DNA from 2 places in the Rothia sp. P6271 genome. Region 2 is predicted to be linked to the other one. Evidence: predicted binding sites of a transcription regulator. Region 2 holds the regulator's gene; the other holds the start of a gene.

Region 1 (4,195 bases), on a different contig from region 2:
AACTTGAAGGAGGATGTCAAACACTTCTGGATGGGCTTTCTCTACCTCGTCGAGGAGTACAACAGAGTACGGGCGACGGCGTACTGCTTCGGTGAGTTGTCCGCCTTCTTCGTATCCGACGTATCCGGGAGGAGCTCCGACTAGTCGTGATACGGCATGCTTTTCAGCGTATTCAGACATGTCGATGCGAATCAGCGCGCGTTCGTCGTCAAATTGGAATTGTGCAAGTGATTTGGCGAGCTCTGTTTTACCTACACCGGTTGGGCCTAAGAAAAGGAATGAACCGATGGGGCGGTCAGGGTCGCTAATACCAGCACGTGAACGGCGTACCGCGTCAGCAACAGCTTGAACAGCTTGGTGTTGTCCGATGAGGCGCTTGCCGAGTTCGCTTTCCATGTTGAGTAGTTTTTCGCTTTCGCCTTGGAGCATTTTCCCTGCGGGGATACCTGTCCATGCGCTGATGACTTCGGCGATGTCTTCTGCTGTGACTTCTTCTGAAATCATAGATTCTTCGCGGACTCGGTCTTCTGCTTGTTGAGCATCAGTTAGTTCTTTTTCGAGGGCAGGAATTTCCCCGTAAAGAAGGCGTGATGCTTCGGCCAAGTTTCCTTCACGTTGGGCGACTTCGGCACGGGAGCGTAGCTCGTCGATGCTATTTTTGATGTCTCCGACGCGGTTCAGACCGGCTTTCTCTGCTTCCCAGCGCATATTGAGTTCGCGGAGTTCTTCTTGCTTATCTGCCATATCAGCTCGTAGCGCTTCGAGGCGTTCTTTGGAGGCCTCGTCTTTTTCTTTGGCGAGGGCAAGTTCTTCCATGGTCATACGGTCTACGGCTCTGCGTAAAGCGTCAATCTCTTCTGGAGCTGAGTCAATTTCCATACGTAACCGTGATGCGGCTTCGTCGATGAGGTCGATGGCCTTATCTGGTAATTGGCGTGATGGGATATAGCGTTGCGAGAGGTTTGCGGCGGCAACGAGTGCGGAGTCTGCGATGGCTACTTTGTGGTGTGCTTCGTAGCGTTCTTTGAGTCCACGCAAGATACCGATGGTGTCTTCGACGCTGGGTTCGCCTACGTATACTTGCTGGAATCGGCGTTCTAAGGCAGCGTCTTTTTCGATGTTCTGGCGGTACTCGTCTAGGGTGGTTGCACCGATGAGTCGAAGTTCTCCGCGAGCAAGCATAGGTTTGAGCATGTTTCCGGCGTCCATGGACCCTTCAGATGCTCCGGCGCCGACGACAGTATGTATTTCGTCGATGAAAGTGATGATTTGGCCTTGGGAGTTTTTGATTTCGTCAAGAACTGCTTTGAGTCGTTCTTCAAATTCTCCACGATATTTTGCTCCTGCGACCATGGATCCTAGGTCGAGGGAGATGAGTGTCTTTCCGCGTAAAGATTCGGGGACGTCTCCTGAGACCATGCGTTGTGCAAGTCCTTCAACGACTGCGGTTTTTCCGACGCCAGGTTCGCCGATGAGTACGGGGTTATTTTTAGTGCGTCGTGAGAGTACTTGTACGACTCGTCGTATTTCGCTGTCGCGTCCGATGACGGGGTCGAGTTTTCCGCTTCGTGCTATGGCTGTGAGGTCTGTTCCGTACTTTTCCAGGGCTTGAAAAGTTCCTTCGGGGTTTGGAGTATCCACTTTTTTACCTCCTCGTATGTTGGGGATGATTCCTTCAATGGTTTGTGCTGTAGCTCCGTTATTTTTTAGGAGTGTGGCTGCGGCGTTTTGTCCCTGAGCGATTCCTAGCAAGATGATTTCTGTAGAGATATAGCTATCTCCAAGTTTTTGCGCTTGCGTTTGGGCATTTTCTAGTGCGTGGAGAATGTCTTGGCTTATTTGGGGTTTTGCAACTGTTGCTCCAGAAGTTGCAGGAAGAGTTTTAATCTGTGCGGAGACTTTTTCAGATAGTTCGTCGAGGTTTACCCCTGCAACTTTAAGTGTTGCTGCGGCGAGGCTCTGGCGAGTATCTAGCATCGCTTTTAGTAGATGTTCTGGCTCTATTGATGGGTTTTTGAGAGTTTGAGCGTAGCTATTTGCTTGGTTGAGCAGTTCTTCTGATGCGCTTGTTAATTGCATGTTCATATAGTGTCCTTTCTGTGTCGTGTGCTGTTTTATGATGTCCGAGCAGTCCATTAACGATACCCGGTTCAACTAACTTGAGTCTACAACGCTCAACTTAGTTTATGCAATACTTCCCAGAAAAAACGTTTTAAAAATATTTACAGATACAAAAGACTATGATTCAAGAAACTCATAGTCGCTAGACTCGCGAGCTATCCGCTCTTCATCTTCTTCGGTAATACCCGCACTCAGTTTCGCAGAATGCCGGCAATAATTCAGCGCAAGAAAAAAGACTGCGAAGGCACTCACAAAAGTCAGGATTCCAGCAGTGTTACCAAAACCAGCAGCCAGCCCAACGTAGTGTTCGCCAAATATTTGAGAGAGCGCAGAGATTGTTTTCCCATCACGCCGATCAGGACACAACACCCCAAAAGTAAAAGCCCAAAACCACGTAAGGCAATGCATATAAGCTAAAGACACAGGCAAGGAACGCCCATTTGAATACCTACAAGCGTCACGATAACCCCAATAACACCCGCACAGCAGAATAACCAAAAGACTAGGGGTGATACTTATAGCAAAAATCCACGTCAGTTCGCCTTGTGCGTCAAAAAGGATTCTCCCAAAACTAACCCATAAGGCGCTCAAGAAAGCACCAGGCACAGACAGCCTATATACGAGACGCCCAAAAACGCTCTGATGCCTTATCAAAGTATTCTCATTGGAGGGTGTTGCAGTCACTATTCCATCTTAAAACACACAGCCCTCAAAGACGAACAACTCATGGTGCAACACACTTCAAGGCAACCTCCGATAGAGTAAACGTATGAGCGATACACAATATCTAACACCACCCGAAGCTGTTTTCTTTGACCACGATGGGACACTTGTAGACACCGAACCCATCTGGGAACAAGCCAAGCAAGCAATAGCACAAGAACATCACGCTTTTTGGACGGCACAAGATACCGCCGATTGCTTAGGAAAATCTATTGACGCTTCTTTGATTCGATTACAAGAAAACGGCGTACCTCTAGAGCTTCAAGAAATGAAAGCAGAGCTTCAGAAGCAGGCTGAAACAATTTTAGAGACTCATACCATTTCTTTAATTCCTGGAATACCAGAGGTTCTTCAAGAACTTCGCAAGGCGAACATTCCCGTCGGCATTGTCACCAATGCCATCACTAAAGTAGCAGAGCATACTGCCAGCTTATCCCCCGAAACTTTTTCAGTAATTATTGGTGATCAACAAGTTACCAACCCAAAGCCACACCCTGAGCCTTATCTGCAGGCCGCAAAGCAACTCGGCGTTAATCCTCAGCGTTGCGTGGCGGTGGAAGACTCTCCTTCAGGTGTTCAAAGTGCACTATCTGCAGGCATGAAAGTTGTTATTGTCCCAGGTGAGATAGATGTTATTGAAACCAAAGGGACGACTAAGGTTAGCCATGCTAACCTATCTCTTAAGGACATCCTTATTTTGAGTAATTCATAATAAAGCTTGCAAGGGCCTTCTATTCTTGATATATTCGTAATAACGAAGCGTTGGAAATCCCACATTTACCCAACACTTCACAGAACATCACAAATACACAGGAAGGCAACAACAATGGCAAACACTGCATCATTTACCGTACCAGGAATCACCGAGAACTCAGGACATCAGGTCGGAGAACTCCTCCAGATGCGCCTCCACGCAATGAACGACCTCCAACTCGTACTCAAGCACGCTCACTGGAACGTTGTCGGACCATCTTTCATCGGTGTTCACGAAATGATTGACCCACAGGTATCCCTCGTACGCACCTACGCAGATGACATTGCAGAACGCATGGCAACTCTCGGAGTAGCACCTAACGGACTAGCCGGAGACCTCACCGAACAGCGCACCTGGGAAGAATACCCCCTCGGCCGCGCTAAGGCGCTTGATCACCTCCGCGCACTCAACGAGGTATACACCCGCATCATTGAAGACCACCGCGTAGCCATCGCAAAGGTCGCAGACATCGACCCCGTCACCGAAGATTTGCTCATCTCTCAGACCGCAGAACTCGAAAAGTTCCAGTGGTTCGTACGAGCACACCTCGAAGACGGCGAAGGCAACCTCGTCTAAGGTCTAAAGCACCTCTCTAGA
Region 2 (4,195 bases):
GCTAGAGGAAACTCTTGGTAAGCAGGGTATGGAACGTTATGGTGCTGTCGGCGATAAGTTCGACCCGAAGGTTCACGAAGCTGTTCTGCAGCAGCCTTCTGAGGACATTCCAGAAGACCATGTAGCAATGGTGTTGCGACATGGGTATCGTGTGAATGATCGAATTGTGCGAACTGCACAGGTTGCTGTTGCGGCAGCAATGTAAATAGATAAAAGTGTAGGCGGGCTCGAATCAGCGGGTCCGCCTGCACTATACTTAGGGGATTTACTCCTCTGTACCGTACCTGATATGGCAGGAACGTGCCTCTGACAGAGAGGGATTAACTGCCTCTTGTTATATAGATTTTAAGAGAACTTAAGGAACGCTTTTGAAAGGAGGCGTCAAAACATGGCTAGCGAAAATTGGCTTCATCAAGACTTCTACAAGGTGCTGGGCGTCTCTGAGAAAGCGAGCGATGCTGACATTAAAAAGGCATATCGAAAATTAGCACGTAAATATCATCCAGATCAGAACCCTGGAGATACTGTAGCTGAGAAAAAATTTAAAGAAGTATCTGAAGCGTATGATGTTCTTTCTGATAAGAAACAGCGTGAAGAATATGACCAGATTCGCACATACGGTGCCGCTGGTTTTGGTGGGGGAGGATTCCCCGGAGGTTCTGGATTCCCCGGAGGTTTCAGTAGCACTTCGACCTCCAGTAACGTTAATCTCGAAGATCTATTGGGTGGTCTTTTCGGAGGTGGAGGTTTTGGGGGTGCTTCTGCCGGCGGTTTCGGTGGTTTTTCTCAGCCTGCGCCTAAAGGTCAAGACGCTCAAACAAGTGTCACCATTTCTTTTGCTGATGCTTATCGAGGAACGACTGCTTCTGTTATTCGTCCAGATGGCTCTGAAGCTAAAGCTCGTATTCCTGCTGGCATTAAAGATGGACAAAAAATTAAGTTGCGCGGTAAGGGGCACACCGGTCCTGGTGGAGCTGGCGATTTGACGGTTGTCGTTAAGGTTCGTAAACATCCCGTCTTTACGCGTGAAGGCAATGATGTGATTGTCCATATTCCTATCAGCATTAAAGAAGCTGTTCAAGGAACTATTCTTAGCGTCCCCACCCCTTCTGGTAAGACTGTTAAACTCCGTTTGGCTGCTGGTTCTTCTTCCGGTGTAAAACTTCGTGCTAAAGGCTATGGATTCCCCTCTAAAACCGGGGCAGGTCATCTGATGGTTATTCCAGAAATTCATCTTCCTCAGAATCTTTCTGAACAGGCGCAAGAAGCTTTTGATACGTTCCTTGCTGCTGCAGATGACGATACTGTACGAGACGAATTTCTACGGAAAGCAGCTGAGTAAGTATGGGTTTATCAGCAGATCAACCGGTTTTTGTTATTTCAGTGGCAGCTGAGCTTGCAGGGATGCACCCTCAAACCTTGCGTCAATATGACCGTCTGGGTTTAGTTCAGCCTCAGCGTGCGCCGGGACGTGCTCGTCGATACTCAGCACGAGATGTGGCGAAGCTGCAAGAGATTCAGCAGCTATCTCAAGACGGTGTTTCTCTTGAAGGCATTCGCCGTATTATGGGGCTTGAATCTGAAGTAGAGACCTTGCGTTACGAGATAGAGTCTCTACGTCAAGAGCTTGCAACAGCGAAGACTCGATTAGGGGAGTCCTCTCGCGTCTTTGCTGCTGGCGTTTCTGGCGACATCGTGAGGGTTCCTCGTGGTAAACGCCCGTCTGCCCACGCTCGTTCTCGAGCTATGGTGCTCTATCAGCCTCGATAACTACATATTTTATGGATAAAGGTTCTGCCGTATCTATTCTTAACAGGTTTGTTCTGTTGAATGGGTACGGCAGATTTTTCTATGCTCTGCTTGTCGTCTTACTTGGTGGACATAGTTGCATATAGTGTCGCCCGTCACGTAAGCTGTGCTTTCAAGCAGTAGCTGTGGTTTCTCTCAACAAGGAACAACACTATCTGCAACACCACACATCTGCTAGGAAACCGCTCGCAACGGGCGAAAACAACAAGGAACGCATATGAACATCGACGACGTCCTCGGGGCGATTTCCTCTTTTATTTGGGGGCCCTTCGTCCTCATCCCTTTACTTCTAGGTACAGGTATTTATCTGAGTATTCGCCTCGGATTCATCCAACTGACCAAACTCATTGTGGCGAACCGTCTAGCGTTTGTTGACCGTAAAGATGCTGACGCACAAGGTGGAGACATCTCTCAATTTCAGGCACTAACTACTGCTCTTGCTGCAACAGTTGGTACCGGTAACATCGTAGGCGTAGCAACAGCTATTTCTATTGGCGGTCCAGGTGCTCTCTTCTGGATGTGGGTCACCGCTATTTTCGGTATGGCCTCTAAATACTCTGAGGCGTTTCTTGGTGTACGTTTCCGCACCCACGACTCAAAAGGTGAAGTCAACGGTGGACCACAATACTACCTTGAACGTGGTATTGGTGGAGCGCTCGGCAAATCTCTTGCAATATTCTTTGCAATCGCTGCGGTAATTGCCTCTTTCGGCATCGGTAACATGACCCAAGGTAATTCAATCGCCGGTAACCTATACACCACTTTTAACGTTCCTGTTGGCTTTACCGGCACAATCTTGGCGCTCTTGACGCTCTTCGTACTCCTCGGAGGCATCAAATCCATTGGTAAAGTTACCTCCGCTTTCGTTCCCGTCATGATTATCTTCTACGTCGGTGGCGCTCTATACATTTTAGGAACACACCTAGGGCAGATTCCTGAAGCATTCGCTACAGTCTTTTCAGAGGCATTTACCGGCACTTCTGCTGTAGGCGGTTTTGCAGGTTCAGCACTCATCTACGCAATTCAGTACGGTGTAGCTCGTGGCATTTTCTCGAACGAATCCGGCATGGGTTCTGCTGCTATTGCTGCTTCCGCTGCGCAGACAACTCACCCTGTACGTCAAGGCATGGTCTCCATGACACAGACCTTTATCGACACGATTATTGTGGTGACATGTACCGGTCTCGTTTTGATTATTACCGGTGCTTGGCATCAGAGCGAGAACGGCGAACTAATTTCTGCTTCTACGATGACGAACTGGGCATTTAGCCAAGAAATTGGTCCGATTGGTGGTTGGATCGTCACCATCGGTCTGGTACTTTTTGCGTACTCTACAATTCTTGGGTGGGCATACTACGGGGAACGTTGTATCGAACGTATCTTAGGCCGTTCTGGTGTGCTACCTTACCGTGTATTTTTCTCGGCCATAGTTTTCATCGGATGCACTGTTGAACTAACGACTGTATGGACATTCTCAGATATTGCTAATGGTCTAATGGCTATTCCAAACTTGATTGGTTTGCTCCTCCTCTCAGGTCTGATTGTTCGTGAGACTCGCTGGTATTTGAAGAATGATCCTCACCTGACAGCAACGAAAGAAGAAATCGACCAGTTCATGGAAGGCCATGACGGTGCGATTGATTCTTACGAGAAGACCGGACGCTAACCGTCTAACAAGCATTGTGTAAGTGCTTTCTTTGACGAACACCTATCACATGGGGCGGGGCGGAATACAGTTTTGTATTCCGCCCCGCCCCATAACGTAGCTATGTTCACTGCCGCTTACTCAGAGACATAACACCTGCTACAAACGTAGTTTAAACCTACCAACATTTTTTCATCTATCGACGAATATAGGTCAAATCATGTGCTCCACGGCCAGCTTCGCGAGCCTTACGTTCAAAACTCGTTAGCACTCGACCCTCCCAACGCGGCGCCCAACCGCCTTGCGGGTCTTCCTCCGTTGCACCCTCGCCACGATGCGCATTAACAAAATCGGGATGAGCGTCGAGCACGTCACGCATTACAATAGCGTATTCTTCCCAGTCAGTTGCTAAACGCCAAGTTGCACCAGATTTCAACACGCGTGCAACCTTATGGGCAAATTCTGTACTAATAAGACGGCGCTTATGATGACGAGTCTTATGCCAAGGATCAGGGAAAAACACCCACAACTCATCGACAGAAGCTGGCTCCAACATGTTCTCTAAAAGCTCTGGAGCATTAGCCTGCGCTACACGGATATTCTCCGCACCAGCACTTGCCATCTTGCGTAGTAAATCAGCAATACCGGGGGTATACACCTCAACAGCGAGGAAGTTATGCTCAGGAACCTCCTGCGCACGATGAACAATCGCCTCACCAAGTCCAGAACCAATTTCTACCA

What was found. The regulator HspR, encoded in region 2, represses chaperone genes until heat shock. The targets are predictions, from matches to a motif close to AAGTTGAGTCNNNNNGACTCAACTT.
Region 1: clpB (ATP-dependent chaperone ClpB) is a predicted target of HspR. The motif match lies at 2,157-2,181, and genes of this name have one in related genera.

The regions. Positions count from the first base shown of each region.
Region 1 covers NZ_JBLXXV010000001.1:375,193-379,387, forward strand. The annotation lists gene clpB (ATP-dependent chaperone ClpB) at 1-2,085, opposite strand, end outside; gene ACN08X_RS01715 (hypothetical protein) at 2,239-2,544, opposite strand; gene ACN08X_RS01720 (HAD family hydrolase) at 2,891-3,556, shown strand; gene ACN08X_RS01725 (Dps family protein) at 3,671-4,174, shown strand.
Region 2 covers NZ_JBLXXV010000005.1:17,456-21,650, forward strand. The annotation lists gene ACN08X_RS05125 (nucleotide exchange factor GrpE) at 1-205, shown strand, start outside; gene ACN08X_RS05130 (DnaJ C-terminal domain-containing protein) at 389-1,342, shown strand; gene ACN08X_RS05135 (heat shock protein transcriptional repressor HspR) at 1,345-1,770, shown strand; gene ACN08X_RS05140 (alanine/glycine:cation symporter family protein) at 2,027-3,475, shown strand; gene trmB (tRNA (guanosine(46)-N7)-methyltransferase TrmB) at 3,651-4,195, opposite strand, start outside.